4 regions of the Priestia sp. D51 genome follow, and region 1 is predicted to be linked to each of the others. Evidence: predicted binding sites of a transcription regulator. Region 1 holds the regulator's gene; each other region holds the start of a gene.
The links. Region 1 encodes Rex, which represses fermentation and respiration genes when NADH is low (regulators of the CRP and FNR family bind a similar motif). Its sites were predicted from a motif close to TTGTGAAATATTTCACAA; they were not measured.
Positions count from the first base shown of each region.

Region 2: ACNHOZ_RS21240 (cytochrome ubiquinol oxidase subunit I) is a predicted target of Rex. The motif match lies at 2,919-2,936, and genes of this name have one in related genera.
Region 3: ACNHOZ_RS07350 (DUF1641 domain-containing protein) is a predicted target of Rex. The motif match lies at 2,237-2,254, and genes of this name have one in related genera.
Region 4: ACNHOZ_RS23225 (L-lactate dehydrogenase) is a predicted target of Rex. The motif match lies at 3,194-3,211, and genes of this name have one in related genera.

Region 1 covers NZ_JBLTIR010000021.1:11,634-15,996, reverse strand. Annotated here, with positions in the region: gene tsaD (tRNA (adenosine(37)-N6)-threonylcarbamoyltransferase complex transferase subunit TsaD) at 1-63, shown strand, start outside; gene ACNHOZ_RS28350 (ABC-F family ATP-binding cassette domain-containing protein) at 320-2,254, opposite strand; gene ACNHOZ_RS28345 (redox-sensing transcriptional repressor Rex) at 2,714-3,352, shown strand; gene tatA (twin-arginine translocase TatA/TatE family subunit) at 3,406-3,591, shown strand; gene tatC (twin-arginine translocase subunit TatC) at 3,607-4,362, shown strand.
Region 2 covers NZ_JBLTIR010000005.1:305,930-310,292, reverse strand. Annotated here, with positions in the region: gene ACNHOZ_RS21260 (alpha/beta hydrolase) at 1-266, shown strand, start outside; gene ACNHOZ_RS21255 (LacI family DNA-binding transcriptional regulator) at 362-1,372, shown strand; gene ACNHOZ_RS21250 (threonine/serine exporter family protein) at 1,517-2,278, shown strand; gene ACNHOZ_RS21245 (threonine/serine exporter family protein) at 2,293-2,748, shown strand; gene ACNHOZ_RS21240 (cytochrome ubiquinol oxidase subunit I) at 3,049-4,363, shown strand, end outside.
Region 3 covers NZ_JBLTIR010000002.1:130,292-134,654, forward strand. Annotated here, with positions in the region: gene ACNHOZ_RS07335 (IDEAL domain-containing protein) at 1-72, opposite strand, end outside; gene ACNHOZ_RS07340 (ammonium transporter) at 207-1,490, opposite strand; gene ACNHOZ_RS07345 (hypothetical protein) at 1,487-1,903, opposite strand; gene ACNHOZ_RS07350 (DUF1641 domain-containing protein) at 2,333-2,785, shown strand; gene ACNHOZ_RS07355 (NAD(P)/FAD-dependent oxidoreductase) at 2,819-3,997, shown strand; gene ACNHOZ_RS07360 (AEC family transporter) at 4,043-4,363, opposite strand, start outside.
Region 4 covers NZ_JBLTIR010000007.1:43,823-48,185, forward strand. Annotated here, with positions in the region: gene ACNHOZ_RS23215 (zinc-binding dehydrogenase) at 1-472, shown strand, start outside; gene ACNHOZ_RS23220 (lactate permease LctP family transporter) at 570-2,150, opposite strand; gene ACNHOZ_RS23225 (L-lactate dehydrogenase) at 2,213-3,169, opposite strand; gene ACNHOZ_RS23230 (cation diffusion facilitator family transporter) at 3,502-4,363, shown strand, end outside.

The DNA.
Region 1 (4,363 bases):
GCTCAAGGAAAACGTTCAGATATGTCATTAAATGCAAACCCCGGTTTGGACTTGGAAGAGTAAGTGACGAATGAGATTTATTTCTCATTCGTCTTTTTTTTGTGGATAAAAATGATTTATCAACAATATTCAATAAATTTAGAATTGACTGTGGATAATTATGTGGAAAAGTCCGTGCGCTCAGTACACGGACCTGTTATCAACAAGTTTTAATTATGAAAATCAGACAGATATCCACTATTTATTCACAGAGTGGATAAAGCTTGCTCTTAAGCGCATGAACAAGTAAATAGGATGAATAGATACGCAAAAATATAGGCTACTCTTCTAGAAGCAGCTGTAATTCTTCCCACTCTTCCATTAATGTGGATAACTGTGAAGAAATTTTTTCATTTTCACCGTTTAATCTTGATACTTCTTCGTGATTTTGATAAATTTCAGGGTCACAAAGAAGTTCTTCATTCGCCGCTTGGGCGGCTTCTAATTTGTTTACTTCAGTTTCAATTTCTTCAATGCGGCGCGTTCGCTGTCTCATCAATTTCTTTTGTTCTTTATCTTGTTTATAGGACTGTTTATCTACTTTTACCGTACGTTCTTCGTTTGCTTTTATATTTTCTAATTCTTTGATTTCCTCTATTTCTGCTTTCTTTTCTACATAATAGTCATAATCTCCAAGAAATTCTTCTACTCCTTCAGGAGATAGCTCTGCTATTTTATTGGCAATACGATTAATAAAATAACGGTCATGTGAAACAAATAATAGAGTCCCTGGGTAATCAATTAACGCATTCTCGAGTACTTGTTTGCTATCTAAATCAAGATGGTTAGTAGGTTCATCCAAAATTAAGAAGTTAGCTTTTTGAAGCATAAGCTTCGCAAGAGCCAAACGTGCTTTTTCACCACCGCTGAGCGTGGAAACGATTTTCAGTACATCATCACCTGAAAACAGAAAATTTCCAAGCGCTGTACGGATTTCTTTTTCAGGTTTGGCTGGGTAGTCATCCCAAAGTTCATTTAAAACGGTTTTATTAGACGTTAAATTGGCTTGCTCTTGGTCGTAATAACCAACCATTACATTTGAGCCAAAGGAAATGGTTCCAGTCTTGAAGCTGAGTTTATCCACAATGCCTTTTAATAAAGTTGATTTCCCCACGCCATTAGGACCAACCAACGCAAGGCTTTCCCCTTTTTTAATGCGAAGATTTGCCTCTTGGACGACATAGTTGTGTTCATCATATCCGATAGACACATCTTCCAGATTTAAGACTTCATTTCCGCTTTGACGTTCAATTTCAAACGAAAAACTAGCTGATTTTTCGCCTTCGTTAGGTCGATTTATTAACTCCATTCGATCGAGCTGTTTACGTCTGCTTTGCGCACGTTTTGTAGTCGATGCGCGGGCGATGTTTCGCTGAATAAAATCATTCAGCTTTGCGACTTCATCTTGCTGCTTTTCGTACTGACGCAACTCTTTTTCATATCGCTCTGCTTTTTGTACAAGGTATTTAGAGTAGTTGCCCGTGTACTTCACCGTTGTTTTTTGTACGACTTCATACACTTGATTTACGACTTTATCAAGGAAGTAACGATCATGTGAAACGATTAAAATAGCTCCTTCATACCCTTGCAGAAACTGTTCCAGCCATGCTAAAGTTTCAATATCTAAGTGGTTGGTAGGCTCATCCAGAATAAGCAAATCAGGCTTTGTTAAAAGCAGTTTTGCAAGAGCCAGGCGCGTTTTTTGTCCACCGCTTAAGGAGGAAATAGGGGTGCTGTAGTCAAAGTTTGAAAAACGGAAACCGTGAAGAATAGATCGTGTATCCGCTTCATATTGATAGCCGCCTAAATCTTTAAACGTTACTTGAAGCTGATCATACTCTTTGGTTAGTTTTTCGTATTGAACTGAATCATTAAAAATGTCTGGATCACCCATCTTCGTTTCAAGCGTACGTAATTCTTTTTCCATCTTCTTTAATGGAGCAAAGACAGTCATCATTTCTTCCCATATGGAGAGTGTTGACTCAAGAACTGTATCTTGTCCCATATAATCAATGGAAACACCCTTAGGTTTAATAATTTCTCCGCTGTCATAGGAAAGCTGCTCAGCAATAATTTTTAATAAAGTTGATTTACCAGCACCGTTTCGTCCCACTAGGGCAATGCGGTCTTTTGATTGTACTTCTAACTTTATATTCGATAAAATGGGTTCTGCCCCATAGTATTTTGTAATACCGTTCAATTGTAGAATAATCATTTTTTCACCTCTAGTAGTATATCCATAGTGTATTTTAACATATTTTTAACTACAAGTTCTTCCTACAAGCGTTTGTAATTTGTAGAGGGACAAGGACAAATGATGAAGCGAATGTTTTGATTCATGAAATAAAATGATTTTACCTGCACATTTTATACAGGATACTATGTTAAAATAAGAGATAAGTGCATCTCTGAACTTATCTATGATGGATGTGAAAAAATCCGTCATGACTAACAAACCGATCCTTTGAAGGGCTAATTGCTTCGTTCTACATACCGACTTTAAGGAGTGCTGAATAGACAAAAGCCGTCGAGGTGTGAAGCGGAGTATATATAAAGCAAGAGAAAAGAGAGAGAATTGGAAGCGCTACCTCAAAGCGGTTGATGCTTTGTGAAAGGTAATGCAATATGACTTGAAAATGTTAGTAATGACATACATGAACTGAGGGGGTACAACGTGAACACTGAACAATTAAAAATACCACAAGCAACGGCTAAGCGATTGCCGCTTTATTATCGTTTTTTGAAAAATTTGCATGCTTCTGGTAAACAGCGTGTGTCGTCAGCGGAGTTAAGTGAGGCAGTGAAAGTGGATTCTGCTACTATTCGTCGGGACTTTTCTTACTTTGGTGCATTAGGAAAAAAGGGATACGGCTACAATGTGAATTATTTACTTACATTTTTCCGTAAAACGTTAGACCAAGATGAAGTAACGAAAGTAGCACTGATTGGCGTAGGGAATCTAGGAACGGCCTTTTTAAATTATAATTTTATTAAAAATAATAACACCAAAATTGAGTGCGCTTTTGATGTGATAGAAGATAAAGTAGGTACGAAAGTAGGCGACGTGCCGGTCTATCATCTTGACCAATTGGAAGATTATATGAGTGATGACATCTCAGTAGCGATTTTAACCGTTCCTGCCACTGTTGCTCAGCAAATTACTGATCGTTTAGTGAGTTGCGGAATTAAAGGAATTTTAAACTTTACTCCTGCACGCTTAAACGTACCGGATGAGATTCGACTCCATCATATTGATCTTGCTGTAGAATTACAGTCGCTCGTCTACTTTTTGAAAAATTATCCTGTTGAATAAGGCGGACTGTGTTACGATTTCCTTAAGTCTAAATTAATAAGGAGAGTGGGAATATGGGGATTGGAGCAGGCAGTTGGATTATTATTGCGATTGTAGCACTGCTTATTTTTGGACCGAAACGGTTACCGGAGCTAGGAAGATCAGTGGGCCAAACGCTTAGAGAGTTTAAGCATGCCGCTAGCGGTGCATCAGAAGATCGTGAAAAAGATAAACAGCGTCAAGTAGATGACAAAGAGTAAAAGGGTGATCATAGTATGACCGAACAAGAAATGTCAATATATGATCATATAGGAGAGCTGCGAAAACGCATTTTAATTGTTTTATTTTTCTTTGTGATTGCCACAATTGGCGGCTTTTTTATAGCGGATAAGGTTATTGTCTATTTACAGCATGCTGATGAGGCAAAGAATTTAACGATGAATGCATTTCGGTTAACAGATCCAGTTAAGATTTATATGCAATTTGCTGTTATTATCGGCTGTGTACTTGCAGCTCCTGTTGCACTGTATCAACTTTGGGCATTTATTAGTCCTGGTTTATATGAAAAAGAGCGTAAGGTAACGCTTGGATATATTCCTGTTTCCATTTTTCTCTTTATCGGCGGTGTCTCTTTTTCTTATTTTGTGTTGTTTCCATTTGTCGTTGATTTTATGACGCGCGTTTCTGATGAGCTGAATGTAAACCAAGTGATTGGCATTAATGAATACTTTTCTTTTTTAATGCAGCTCACACTGCCTTTTGGCTTGTTGTTTCAGCTTCCTGTCGTCGTTATGTTTTTGACGCGTTTAGGAATTATAACGCCTATGTTTTTATCTCAAATTCGAAAATATGCCTATTTCGTACTGCTAGTTATTGCCGCACTTATTACACCACCGGAATTGCTCTCGCACATGATGGTGACAGTGCCGCTCTTAATTTTGTATGAAATCAGCATCATTATTTCCCGCATTTCGTATCGCAAAGTGTTAAAGGCAAGGGCAGAGCAAGAAAGAGAAGATGTTAGTATGTAAA
Region 2 (4,363 bases), on a different contig from region 1:
TTTTTGGCATGCCGCCTGTTATTAGACCTGAGGATGATCTTTTCTGGCTGCTTGAAAATCGCCGGCGCTATGGAGAAGTGACTCCGCGTATTTATCAATGCTGTGGAACGGAAGATTTTTTATATCAGGAAAATAAACGTTTTTCCGAGCGATGTAAGCAAGAGCCTATTTGTTTTACATATGAAGAAGGAAAAGGAAGTCACGACTGGGCATATTGGGATCAAAAAATTCAAGATGTGTTAAAGTGGCTGTTTAGTGAAAAGTAGGGAAGGTAGTTTTGGGTGGTTCCGACTTCTAGTAGTATAATAAAGAAAAATGTTTACTTGGTCGATAGACTAAAAGGAAATAGGAGTCGGTACGAATGGGGAGAAAAAAAGTCACGATTACAGAAGTAGCAAAAGAAGCGGGTGTTTCATTAGCTACGGTATCAAGAATCTTCAATAATAAAGACGGTAAAATTAAAATCAGTGAAAAAACAAAACAAAAAGTACTAAAAGCAGCAGCTCATTTAGGGTATCAGACAAATCCATTTGCGGCAGCTCTGCGGGCCCAAAAAACAGGGATTATCGGGATATTAATTAGAGATTTAAAAGACCCATTTTTAATCGAGCTGTTAAAAAAGGTACAGCAGCAAGTTCAAAGTCGAGGGATGGACGTTCTTATTGGCCATACGGATTACCAAGAAACAACGGCTGAGCGTCAATTAAATGTGATGATGAATCATTGGTTTGATGGAGTCATTTTATTAGATTATGTAGCCGCTCCGCATCCGTTTGTAGACGTATTAAAACAATATCAAACGCCTTACGTTTCTCTTACAGGAGACGGCTCTTCTGCACTTTGGCCAATTGTACATGTAGATGATGCGGTGGGAATGCAATTAGCTGTTGCTCACTTAACGGACCTTGGCCATAATAATATCGGGTTCGTTGGAAAAGCTGTAAGCGGAGTGGAGCACCGTCTGTCTCTTTTTTATCAATATGTACCGTCAGCAAACGCAAAGTTTGTGAAAGAAGATATGAATAACTCAGATGAACTATATCAGTTTATAAATGAGCTAGCTCATCATCCAGAGCCCCCAACTGCGCTTATTTGTGCTACGGATTACATTGCTCTGAAAGTGATACACTGTGCGTGGCAAAACGGACTTCACGTTCCAGCGGATTTGTCTGTTATAGGGTTTGATGATATTACAGAAGCTAGTGAAGCGCAACCTCCGCTAACAACCATCCGTCAACCGATGGAAAAAATGGCTGAAAAAGCAGTAAACCTCTTACTTCAGCAAATTCAGGATCAGCAAGAAATAGATCAGGTACAGTATAAAATGGCACCTGTATTAGTAGAGCGTGAGACCACAAAACGTATGAATTGATAAGGAATGTATATACTATTCCTGAAAGTGTGAGACAAAAAGTCCACACTTTTTTGCATTAACCATTGCGTCCACTTCCCTCTTTCTTATACACTGTATGCTGTAGGGGAAAAAACCAAGCTTTAATATGTTTGGAGCGATTTGATGACACAACAAAAATTAGATAAATATGAAATTATGGACGTTAGCTTACTAGCAGGTAAAATTATGTTAGAAAGCGGAGCAGAAACGTATCGAGTAGAAGACACAATGATGCGGATTGCAGCGTCTTACGGTATAAAAAAATCCCACAGCTATGTGACGCCAACAGGGATTATGTTTTCACTTGAAACGAAAGAACCGACGAAAACGAAGTTAATTCGTATTTCCGAACGAACGACCGATTTAAAAAAAGTAACTATGGTAAATAGCGTCTCAAGAACTATCAGTCAAGGAAACATCTCCTTGGAGGAAGCGTATGAAATGCTACAAGAAATTGAAGCAACGAACGTAGCTTTTCCACTATGGGTTCAACTTGCAGCTGCATCCATTTCTAGCGGATGCTTTTTAATCATGTTTCAAGGTTTATGGACGGACTTTATTCCAGCGATGTTTTCAGGAGGTCTCGGATTTTTAACCGTGGTGTATTTCCACCGTCTTATTCCGATTCGCTTTTTTGCTGAGTTTACCGCTTCGTTAGTTATTGGACTTTTATCAGCTCTTTTAGTCGCTTCAGGACTAGGAACGCAAATTGATAAAATTATTATTGGATCCGTTATGCCTCTCGTTCCTGGGTTATCGATTACCAATGCAGTGCGAGATTTAATGGCGGGACATTTACTGTCTGGATTATCAAAAGGAGCAGAAGCGTTTCTGACGGCATTTGCTATTGGTGCAGGTATTGCCATTGTATTTACGCTTCTATAGAAGGGAGGCATCATATGCATATCGTAGAGCAGATAATTACAAGTTTTATTGCTTCAGCAGCGTTTGGGATTATTTTTAATGTTCCACGTGAATCATTATTAAAAAGTGGCTTTGTCGGAATGATTGGCTGGCTCATTTACTATTTGCTAACGTTCTATGGTGTAGATGAAATTCCAAGCACTGTAGCATCGGCCTTTTTTATTGCTATTATTAGTCAAATTTACGCAAAAATTTATCGTACGCCGATCATTATTTTCACGGTAGCAGGTATTATTCCGCTCGTTCCAGGGGGAACAGCATACGATGCCATGCGTAACTTTGTAGAAAATAATTATAATGAAGCGATTAGTCTTGCAGCAAAAGCCTTTATGATTTCAGGTTCAATTGCCATTGGTATTGTATTTTCTGAAGTCATTAACCAAATCATTCGTCAATCTAAATTAAATGCGAAAGCAAAATATCGACCGTAGAGAAGCAAGCTCAAATCAGAGCGTGCTTTTTTTATGAAAAAATAAAGAGATCCTGCCCTTTTTTGTCACAAGAAAGTCACGTTTTAGTCTAAAAACGTTCAAAAAATGTACGTGCACAGCTAAAAAAATAGACTATACTATGTAAATAGAAAGAGAGACATTACATATGTTTGTGAAATGTTGAGCATATTTCTCGAATTGTTATGCTCAATGTTTCACAATATAAGTAAAAGATGCTCAGGAATGAGCAAAGTATCTATGGAAATGATGAATGTTCTTATATATGAAAGGAGAAAGAAGATGGATACAGTCATACTATCACGTATTCAATTTGCATCAACGACGCTGTTTCATTTTATCTTTGTACCGCTGTCTATCGGCCTTGTCTTTTTAGTAGCGATCATGGAAACGATGTACGTAGTAAAAAAAGATGAACAGTATAAAAAGATGGCAAAGTTTTGGGGGCACTTATTCCTGATTAACTTTGCTGTCGGAGTCGTAACAGGTATTTTACAAGAATTTCAGTTTGGCATGAACTGGTCAGAGTACTCAAGATTTGTAGGAGATGTATTTGGTGCGCCGCTTGCTATTGAAGCACTGCTAGCGTTTTTTATGGAGTCCACGTTCCTCGGGCTGTGGATTTTCGGGTGGGATCGTTTGCCTAAATGGCTGCACTGTCTATGTATTTGGCTTGTTAGTCTAGGTACTATCTTTTCAGCGTTCTTTATTTTAACGGCTAATTCTTTTATGCAGCATCCGGTCGGAATGGAGCTAAATAATGGCCGTTTGGAAATGAATGACTTCTTTAAATTATTAACGAACGGTCAGCTGTGGGTCGAATTCCCTCATACAATTTTAGGTTCGTTTGCAACAGGCGCCTTTTTTATCACGGGTGTCAGCGCTGTTATGCTCTTGAAGAAAAAACATGTGGTTTTTGCTAAAAAATCATTTCAAGTTGCTATCCTTGTAGGGCTAGTTTCAGGTGTAGGAATTGCACTATCTGGGCATGAACAGGCCGGATATTTAGTTAAAACACAGCCGATGAAAATGGCCGCAAGTGAAGGATTATGGGAAAACAGCGGAAGTCCAGGTGCTTGGACAGTAACAGCAAATATTCACCCTGATGAAAAGAAAAATACGAGTGAAATCAAAATACCTTACTTATTAAGCTTCTTATCATACGGTAAGTTTTCAGGCTCCGTTCCTGGAATGAATGAGCTGCAGCAGCAGTATACGGCGAAATATGGAGAAGGAAATTATATTCCACCCGTTCGAACAACGTTTTGGAGTTTCCGCATTATGGCTGGTCTAGGTGGCGTATTATGTGCATTAGGCATTTGGGGTACGTACTTGCTTTCTCGTAAAAAACTTCAAGAAAGCAAACTATTTTTACGTATTATGACGATTGCCATCGCCTTTCCGTTCCTTGGAAGCTCAGCAGGTTGGATTATGACAGAGATTGGCCGTCAGCCTTGGGTTGTATTTGGCTATATGAAAACCGAAGATGCCGTGTCTCCTGGTGTAACAGCAGGCGAATTGCTATTTTCTATTATCTCGTTTTCGTTCTTTTACTTAATTTTAGCTGTGATTATGGTGTTCTTGTTCGTTAAAGAAA
Region 3 (4,363 bases), on a different contig from region 1:
CATCTCAGCGAATAATGCATCAAGCACCTTTCCGTTGGATTTTTGCGGTGAATTAAGTAAATTCTTTTTCATAAGAAATCAACTCCTTGGCTTTTTTATAATATAACACAAATATTCTGACTTTTCAATCATTTAAACCAAGTATTTTACATCTATTTTTTTCCACATAAAAAGGCCGCCCTTTTGTTATAAGGCGCGGCCTTTTATTACGAATCTGCGGCTTTTTCTTTTACTTCCGCATAGTAGTTTTCATATTCAATAAATTCAGGAGCTTGATGAGCTGCCATGATACCGTGGTAACTGATGTCTAAGCCCACTTCTTCTTCTTCTTCCGTAGATCGAAGCGGAACCACCAAGGAAATAACCTTTAACCCTATCCACGTCGTAACAAATCCCCAAGCGCATAGAGCAATTAATCCGAGAAGTTGAACACCTAATAACGTCCAGCTCCCTCCTGTAAACACACCGCCGTCTGTAGAAAATAAACCCACAGCCAACGTGCCCCATATTCCCGAAGCAGCGTGTACAGGAAAAGCTCCTACAGGATCGTCGATTTGACGTGCTTCGAGCCAGTTTGTAGCTGCCATCATTAATAAGCCGGATACAGCTCCAATAAAAATAGCAGATGGCGTATTTACAAAAGCGCACCCGGCCGTAATGCCAACCAGTCCGGCAAGCGATCCATTTATCACAGAAGGTGCATCTGAACGGTTGTAGCGAAATAAAGTATAAAATAAAGTAGCTGCTCCGCCTGCTGCTGCTGATAACATTGTGACAATAGCAATGTGACCAATTCTAACGTCAGTGGCACTTAGCGTACTTCCTGCATTAAACCCGAACCATCCAAACCATAATAAAAAAGCACCCACTGATGCAAGCGGCAAATTGCTTGGAAGAGAAACAGAACTAATTCCATTTTTCGTGAACTTCCCTTTTCTAGGTCCAATCATTATTGCAGCTGCTAAAGCTGAAAAACCGCCAAGAGCATGAATAACTGCCGAACCGGCAAAATCAAGCATCCCTAACTTACTAATCCATCCGCCTCCCCAAATCCAGTGGCCGGCTATAGGATAAATAAATGTAGTCATTAAAATCGCATATAAAAGATATGCGCGGAAATTAATTCGTTCTGCCACCGCTCCAGAAACTATAGAAATGACCGCAATAACAAACGCACATTGAAACAGCCAAAATGTTTCAAGCCCAATTGGAATGTCAAGGTGCGATAAATTACCTGAGAGCGCAAAACCGCTTTTACCGAAGATTCCGCCTAAATCATCTCCGTACATTAATCCAAACCCAATTAAATAGAAACAAAGCGTTCCTATTGTAATATCAGCGAATACTTTCATAATAATATTGACGCTATTTTTATAGCGGACAAAACCTGCCTCTAGCAAGGCAAAGCCGCCTTCCATTAGCAAAATCATCGCCGCTGTTAACACAACCCACGTCGTATTTATACCTAAACTTAGTTCATTAACACTCATATCCCAACGCCTCCACTGCTTTTTAATCGTTTTATTTCTTGTACAATAGCAGGCGAAAGCGTAATTTCACTTGTTTCTTCATTTTCCGCTTTTATTAATTCAAGAACTTCATGAAGTTCTCGCATTTGTGCTTTAAGGTGATCAATTTTTTTAAAGCGTTCCTTTACGTATACCATATACTCGACCGCTTGATGCTGACTTAAAGGACGCCCGGTAAAAAATTTACGAAACGGTGATAGTGATTGGTACCAAGCTTCTTCAGCACGTTTCTTCTCTTCGTATTTACTAATTTTCGCTTTTATATCCTCTATTTCTTGTGCTTTAGCTTCTTTTAACTTCATTATAAATTCAATTAATTTTAATTGAGGCAATGTAATGACCACATTATGATAAAGTTCATCCACTATAACCATGTTATATCTCCTTACATAAGATGTTATATTTAGATTATATGTAGAACACTATAGTAAGTCAATGTAATTTTTTGAAAACTCTTTAAATAGTAAATGCGCCCTATCTTTTTACTACTTATAGAATATTAAGTTCGTATGTGTTGAAATATGACGTTATTTGTTTTATCGTAGGAAGAGGAATTATGTTAGTTCCCTATTTTAATTTTATTTACCTAGGCAATTATTCGCTTTATTTTTTATAAACTTTTATTAAACAAAGGGTTACGAGGTTCTTCACTTATTTTTTCAACGAAATGAGTTGATTTTATCTCGTATTAAAATTAAAATAGAATTATGTGCAAGATTTCACAACTTCACAATGTAGTTTGAAAGTCTAGCAGATAACTAGGAACTACATATGCAACAGTATCCAGCAAAGGAGGACTTTTCATGTCTCAATCAACTATTCAAAAATCAGCTGCAGAGGAAAATGCTGCTGTACAAACAGAAGCGGCAGTTAACAAAGGTCAAGCGGATGTGTTAGATCAATTGTTAAAGCCTGAAGTACAAGAAGCTCTTACTGTTCTTGTAGATAATTTACCAAAATTATCTGAAATGGTAACGGTGCTTACAAAAACTTACGACGTTGCGCAATCATTATTAACTGACGACGTATTAAAAGAAGATCTACTTGGTGGAGTAAAAGAATTTATCGAGCCGGTAGAAGGAACAGTAAAAGGTCTTGCAGCTACTGCAATCGAAGCAAACGATCGTGCAGAAGCAAATGCTTCTAATTCAATCGGTTTATTCGGTTTATTACGCATGCTTAAAGATCCACAAGCTCAAAAACTATTCCGCTTTGCACAAGCGTATTTAGACATTACAAACGAAAAACAAAAATAATTTTCATTAAAAAGTGTGGACGGAGGATCGACTATGTCAAAACATATTTTAATTTTAGGCGGCGGTTACGGTGGTTTATTAACTGCAATGACAGCTCGCCAACACCTAAGTGCGGATGAAGCAAAAATTACAGTAGTGAACCGTTTTGCTACTCACCAAATCATTACAGAATTACACCGTCTAGCTGTAGGCGGCGTTTCTGAACAAGCGGTAGCTTTACCACTTGATAAATTACTTAAAAACTACAACGTTGATTTAAAAATTGCAACGGTAAAAGAAATCTCACCAGATCAACGTGAAGTATCTCTTGAAGATGGTACAAAATTAAGCTACGACTACCTTGTTACAGCTTTAGGTAGTGAAACTGCTTACTTCGGTATCCCTGGTTTAGAAGAGCACAGCTTCGTTCTTAAATCAGTAAATGATGCAAACCGTTTACGTGCACACGTAGAAGCTTGTATCGCTGAATACAGCAAAACAAAAAATAAAGCTGACGGTACAATCGTAGTTGGCGGTGGCGGATTAACAGGTATCGAACTTGTTGGTGAATACGCTGACTTAATGCCAAGCCTATGTCTAAAACACGGTGTTGATCCGAAAGAAATTTCTCTATACTGTGTAGAAGCAGCTCCTACAGTTCTTCCAGGCTTCCCTGCTGAATTAGTAGAGCGCGCTCAATCAAGCTTAACAAAACGTGGCGTTACATTTGTTACTGGTACACCTGTAACAAAAATGGATGCTACAACTGTTGAACTTAAAGACGGCAGCAAAATTGAAACAAAAACAATGGTATGGACTGGCGGAGTTCAAGGTAACTCTGTAGTTGCTAACTCAGGTATCGAAGTAAACCGCGGTCGTGCACTTGTAAATGAATTCTTACAATCTACATCTCATAAAGATGTATTCCTTGCTGGTGACTCAGCGGTTGTAATGGGTCCAGAAGGTCGCCCTTACCCACCTACTGCTCAATTAGCTTGGCAAATGGGTGAAGTTGTAGGCGTGAACTTAGCAGTAGCTATTCGCGGCGGAGCAATGGAATCATTCGTTCCTGTCTTCTCTGGTACACTAGGAAGTCTTGGACGCAAAGATGCAATTGGTACAATCGGCGGAAACAAAACGCAATTAAAAGGTTTACCAGCATCACTTATGAAAGAAGCAAGTAACGTTCGTTACTTATCTCATATCAAAGGATTATTTGCATTAGCTTATTAATCCGTCTTAAAACGAAAGAGGAATTCTCCTCTTTCGTTTTTTTATTTACATAAGCCAAGAAATAAGAAGCGGCAGCGTAATCAACGATAAAATAGCACTAATAACAAAAGCAGATGCCGTTTCGTTTTCTAAGCTTTCAAACCGCAAAGCAATCATCGCTGCTACAGCAGACCCAGGAAAAGCTACCAGTAAAATAGCTTTTGTCACTTCATCTGAAGACAACCCTATCCATACTGCAATTCCGAGCATAACGATGGGTTGAACCGCTACTTTTAAGACGGCTATCCCAAGCGCCCCTTTACTAAAGTTAATTTTTCCAATTCCAATCGTTACTCCTACCGCAAACAAAGCTGCTCCCGATGTAAT
Region 4 (4,363 bases), on a different contig from region 1:
CTTGTTATTCGCAAAAGCTATCGGAGCTGACGTAACGGTTACTTCTAGAAGTGATGAAAAAAGAAAGCAAGCCCTAGAGTACGGAGCTGATTATGCATTAGACAGTGGAAGTAACCTAAAAGAAGAAATCAACGATAGAAAAGTAGATATCATACTTGATAGTGTGGGGGCAGCTTTATTTCCGACGTATTTTGAAATACTAAAGCCAAATGGAAGAATTGTTAATTTTGGTGCGAGTTCTGGAAATGAAGTTGAATTGCCTCTAAGAACTATTTTTTATCCTCAATTCAATATACTTGGCACATCTATGGGAAGTCAGGAAGAATTTGTGGACATGATGGATTTTATAGAGAAACATCAAATTAAACCAATCGTCGATAGATTCTATCCGCTGTCAGAGGCAGCTGCAGCTTGCGAACGATTAGATAAAGGAAAACAATTTGGCAATATAGGTTTACTTATTTCAGAATAAAAAAATCCCCGGCGCTAACTGGGGACTTTTTTATATAATCAAACGTTTGTTTAAATGAAAGAAACAAGGTAATAACAGGATTTTTAGCAGTTTTTTATCATAACCACCAAGCCAATAAAAAGGTAACAAATCCTCCTAGTATCAAAAATCCCATGCTGTATTTGAGCGTGTATTTAAACAGTTCACCCTCTTTTCCGGCTAAACCTACTGCTCCAGCAGCGACAGCAATTGATTGAGGAGAAAGCATTTTAGCCATCACGCCGCCGGCAGTATTAGCCGCTACGAGAATAATTGGCAAGACATTAATTTGCTGAGCAGTAGTTAGCTGCAAGTTGCCGAACAGCGCATTATTCGATACGACAGACCCCGTTAGAAATACGCCAATCCAGCCAAGAAATGGAGATAAAAATGGAAAATAAGCAGCTGATGTAGCGAGTGCCAATCCAAGTGTAGAGGACTGTCCTGAATAATTTGAAATAAAAGCAAAAGCAATGACCATCATAATCGTCATAATAGGTCTTGATAGTTCTTTTACGGTTTCCAAAAGAGTGGTCCATGCCACTTTTGCCGATACGTTAAGCAAGAAAACTGAAAGGATACAAGCGATAAGAATTGCCGTACCTGTTGCTGCAAATAAGTCTATTTTTAAGACAGCAGCGTAAGGCGTAGGATCTTTTACTAAAGGCGCTGCTTTAATTACGTGATTGTGTAAAAATGGGACGTTAATAAGCAGGTTCAGATGTTCAAGCGCCGTTTTGACAAAAGAAATGCTCCAAGCCGTAACGAGTATCGTTAATAGAATAAAAGGAGACCAAGCCTTTAAAATTTGTTTTGGTGACAGGCTGAAGCTTTTAGCTGCTGCCGGGCTTGTTCTTTTAATATAAAAAGCAAGAGCAAGCAAACTCACAATAGAAGATGTGATATTTGGAAGTTCAGGGCCGATGTATGTAACAGTTAAATACTGCGTCAGTGCATAGGAAATGGCTGTGATGCTCGTTGCTTTCCATACGTCTTTTAATCCTTTTATCCCATCCATAATAAAGACAAGTAAAAAAGGGATAAGAAAAGAAATAATCGGAAGCTGCGTGCCAAGAAAATGAGCAATTTCTTTTGGATCAATGCCAGATACTTGTCCTGCGACAATGACAGGAATCCCCATGGCGCCAAAAGCTCCTGAAGCTGTATTAGCAATTAAGCATAGCGCCGCTGCTTTTAACGGTTTGAATCCAAGTCCAACTAGAAGCGCTGCTGTAATGGCAATTGGAGCTCCAAATCCTGCTGCTCCTTCTAAAAAAGCATTAAAGGAAAAAGCAACAAGCAGCATTTGCAAGCGGGGGTCATCGGTTATTGAAATAATAGATTGCCTAATGGTAGTAAACTGTCCGCTTTTGACAGTTAGCTTGTATAAGAACACCGCGCCGATAATAATATAGCTGATGGGCCAAAGTGCATACAAAAACCCATAGCCTGTGGCTCCTAAGACCATTGAGGCAGGCATATCATAAAAATAAATAGCAATAATCATAGAAAGAAGTACCGTAATACCAGCAGCAATGTGTCCTTTTAATTTCAAAAGAGTTAAAGCAATAAAGAAAAAGATGATGGGGATGAGTGCAATTAGTGCAGAAAGCCAAATATTATTTAACGGATTATATACTTGAGTCCACGTCATATTCATACACCTCTACTACATATTTAAAACAAGGGAGCGGGGGAGTCCCCCGCAAAAATCTTTTGATGTTACACAAAAGCTCTGTCGCGAGTTTGCTTAAGAATGCTAGCAGAGTGCTCGAGCTGCTGCTGTTCGTGAGGAGTTAAATTCAATTCAATAATTTGGCGCACGCCGTTTTTATTAATGATAGCCGGCACGCCGATATACACATCAGAAATACCGTATTGTCCTTCTAATAAAGCAGATACCGTTAAAATAGAATTTTCATCATCTAAAATAGCCTTGGTTATGCGTACAAGTCCCATCGCAATTCCGTAATAAGTCGCTCCTTTTCGATTAATAATATGGTAAGCCGCATCGCGTGTTTGTTCGAATAGATGCTGCATATCCGGCTCTTTTTCAATAGTAGCAGTATTGATAAAATGTTCGAGCTTCACACCGCCAATTTGCGCGTGGCTCCAAACAGGAAATTCCGTATCTCCATGTTCCCCCATAATATAAGCGTGGACGTTGCGAGAATCTACTTCGAAATAGTCGCTTAACAAGTAGCGGAAGCGAGCTGTGTCAAGAATCGTTCCTGAACCAATTACTCGTTCGTTTGGTAATCCTGATACTTTTTGTGTAACGTGTGCGAGAATATCAACTGGATTTGTTGCCACTAAAATGATGCCGTCAAATCCGCTGTTCATAATATCTTTTACAATGCATTCAAAAATTTTAACGTTTTTTTCAACTAGATCTAAGCGCGTTTCCCCTGGAGCTTGATTAGCGCCCGCTGTAATAACTACTAAATCAGCATCAGCGCAGTCTTTATAATCTCCAGCCCAGATTTTCATCGGTGTGGCAAATGGCATTCCATGATTGATATCGCGTGCTTCGCCTTCTGCTTTTTCTTTGTTCATATCGATTAACACTAATTCATTGGCAATACCTTGATTGACCATTGAAAAAGCGTAGCTTGAGCCAACAAAACCAGTTCCGATAACGGCAACTTTTCGTGTCTTTGGTGTAAATTGTGTTTTCATTTGTATCATCCTTTGAATTTTATTTTGTGATGTTTTTCACAATGTTAGTGTAACAAGAATAAATACCCTCGGCTGTGATAAAAATCACACCCTTAAAAAAATAGTAAACAATTTTACAGGGCGATTTAAAAAAGGGTTCTTCTACATGAAGTGCCACATTTAGAAAGATCTTAAACGTTTAAAGTGTTGAGTAAAGGCAACTTGTTTTGCAGAAAGCTAAAGAGTTTAACATTCTCTATTTGTATGTTAACAGCCAATAATGTTTCTATAGACCCACACGAAATCCATTTGTTACACTAAGTTTGCTTATTTTGAATAAAGGAGTGGAAGGGATGGAGAACTACTATGAGCAAGCCCAAAAAGGCGCTTGGGTTAGTATCTTATCATATATCTTTTTATCAGCATGTAAACTTATTATTGCGGGTGTCACCGCTTCCTCTGCTTTAAAAGCCGACGGTCTTAATAATGTTACAGATATTATTGCATCAATTGCCGTCTTAGTCGGCTTAAAAATCTCTAAAAAACCTCGCGATAATGATCATCCCTATGGACATTCCAGAGCGGAACATATCTCTTCACTTATTGCTTCTTTTATCATGATGGTCATCGGACTAGAAGTATTGGTCGACGCGGGTCAGTCATTATTTATGGACAAATCTGAAGCGCCTAATTTACTGGCTGCTTGGGTAGGTCTTGGAGCGGCTGCTGTTATGGGTGGTGTCTACCGGTATAATATTAAGCTTGCTAAAAAACTTGATAGCCAGTCTTTATATGCGGTTGCTAAAGATAATTTGTCTGATGCACTTGTGAGTATAGGGGCTGTTGTGGGAATTTTCGGCTCACAATTCGGCCTGCCCTGGCTGGACGTGGTAGCTGCTTTTGCTGTGGGAATTATTATTTGTAAAACAGCCATCGAGATTTTTAAAGAAGCGGCTCACTCCTTAACGGACGGATTTGATGAAGAAAAGTTAGGGCACTACAAAGAAAGCATTGGGCTTGTAGAAGGTGTAAAAGAAGTAGAAGATGTGAAAGCGCGCAAGCTTGGTAATCAAGTCGTGATTGATGTAACTGTTAAAGTAGATCCCCATTTAAATGTTATTAAAAGCCATGAAATTGCTGATCAAATTGAACATATGATGAACGATGAGCATCAGATTAAAGATACGCTTGTTCATATTGAACCTGATGCATACG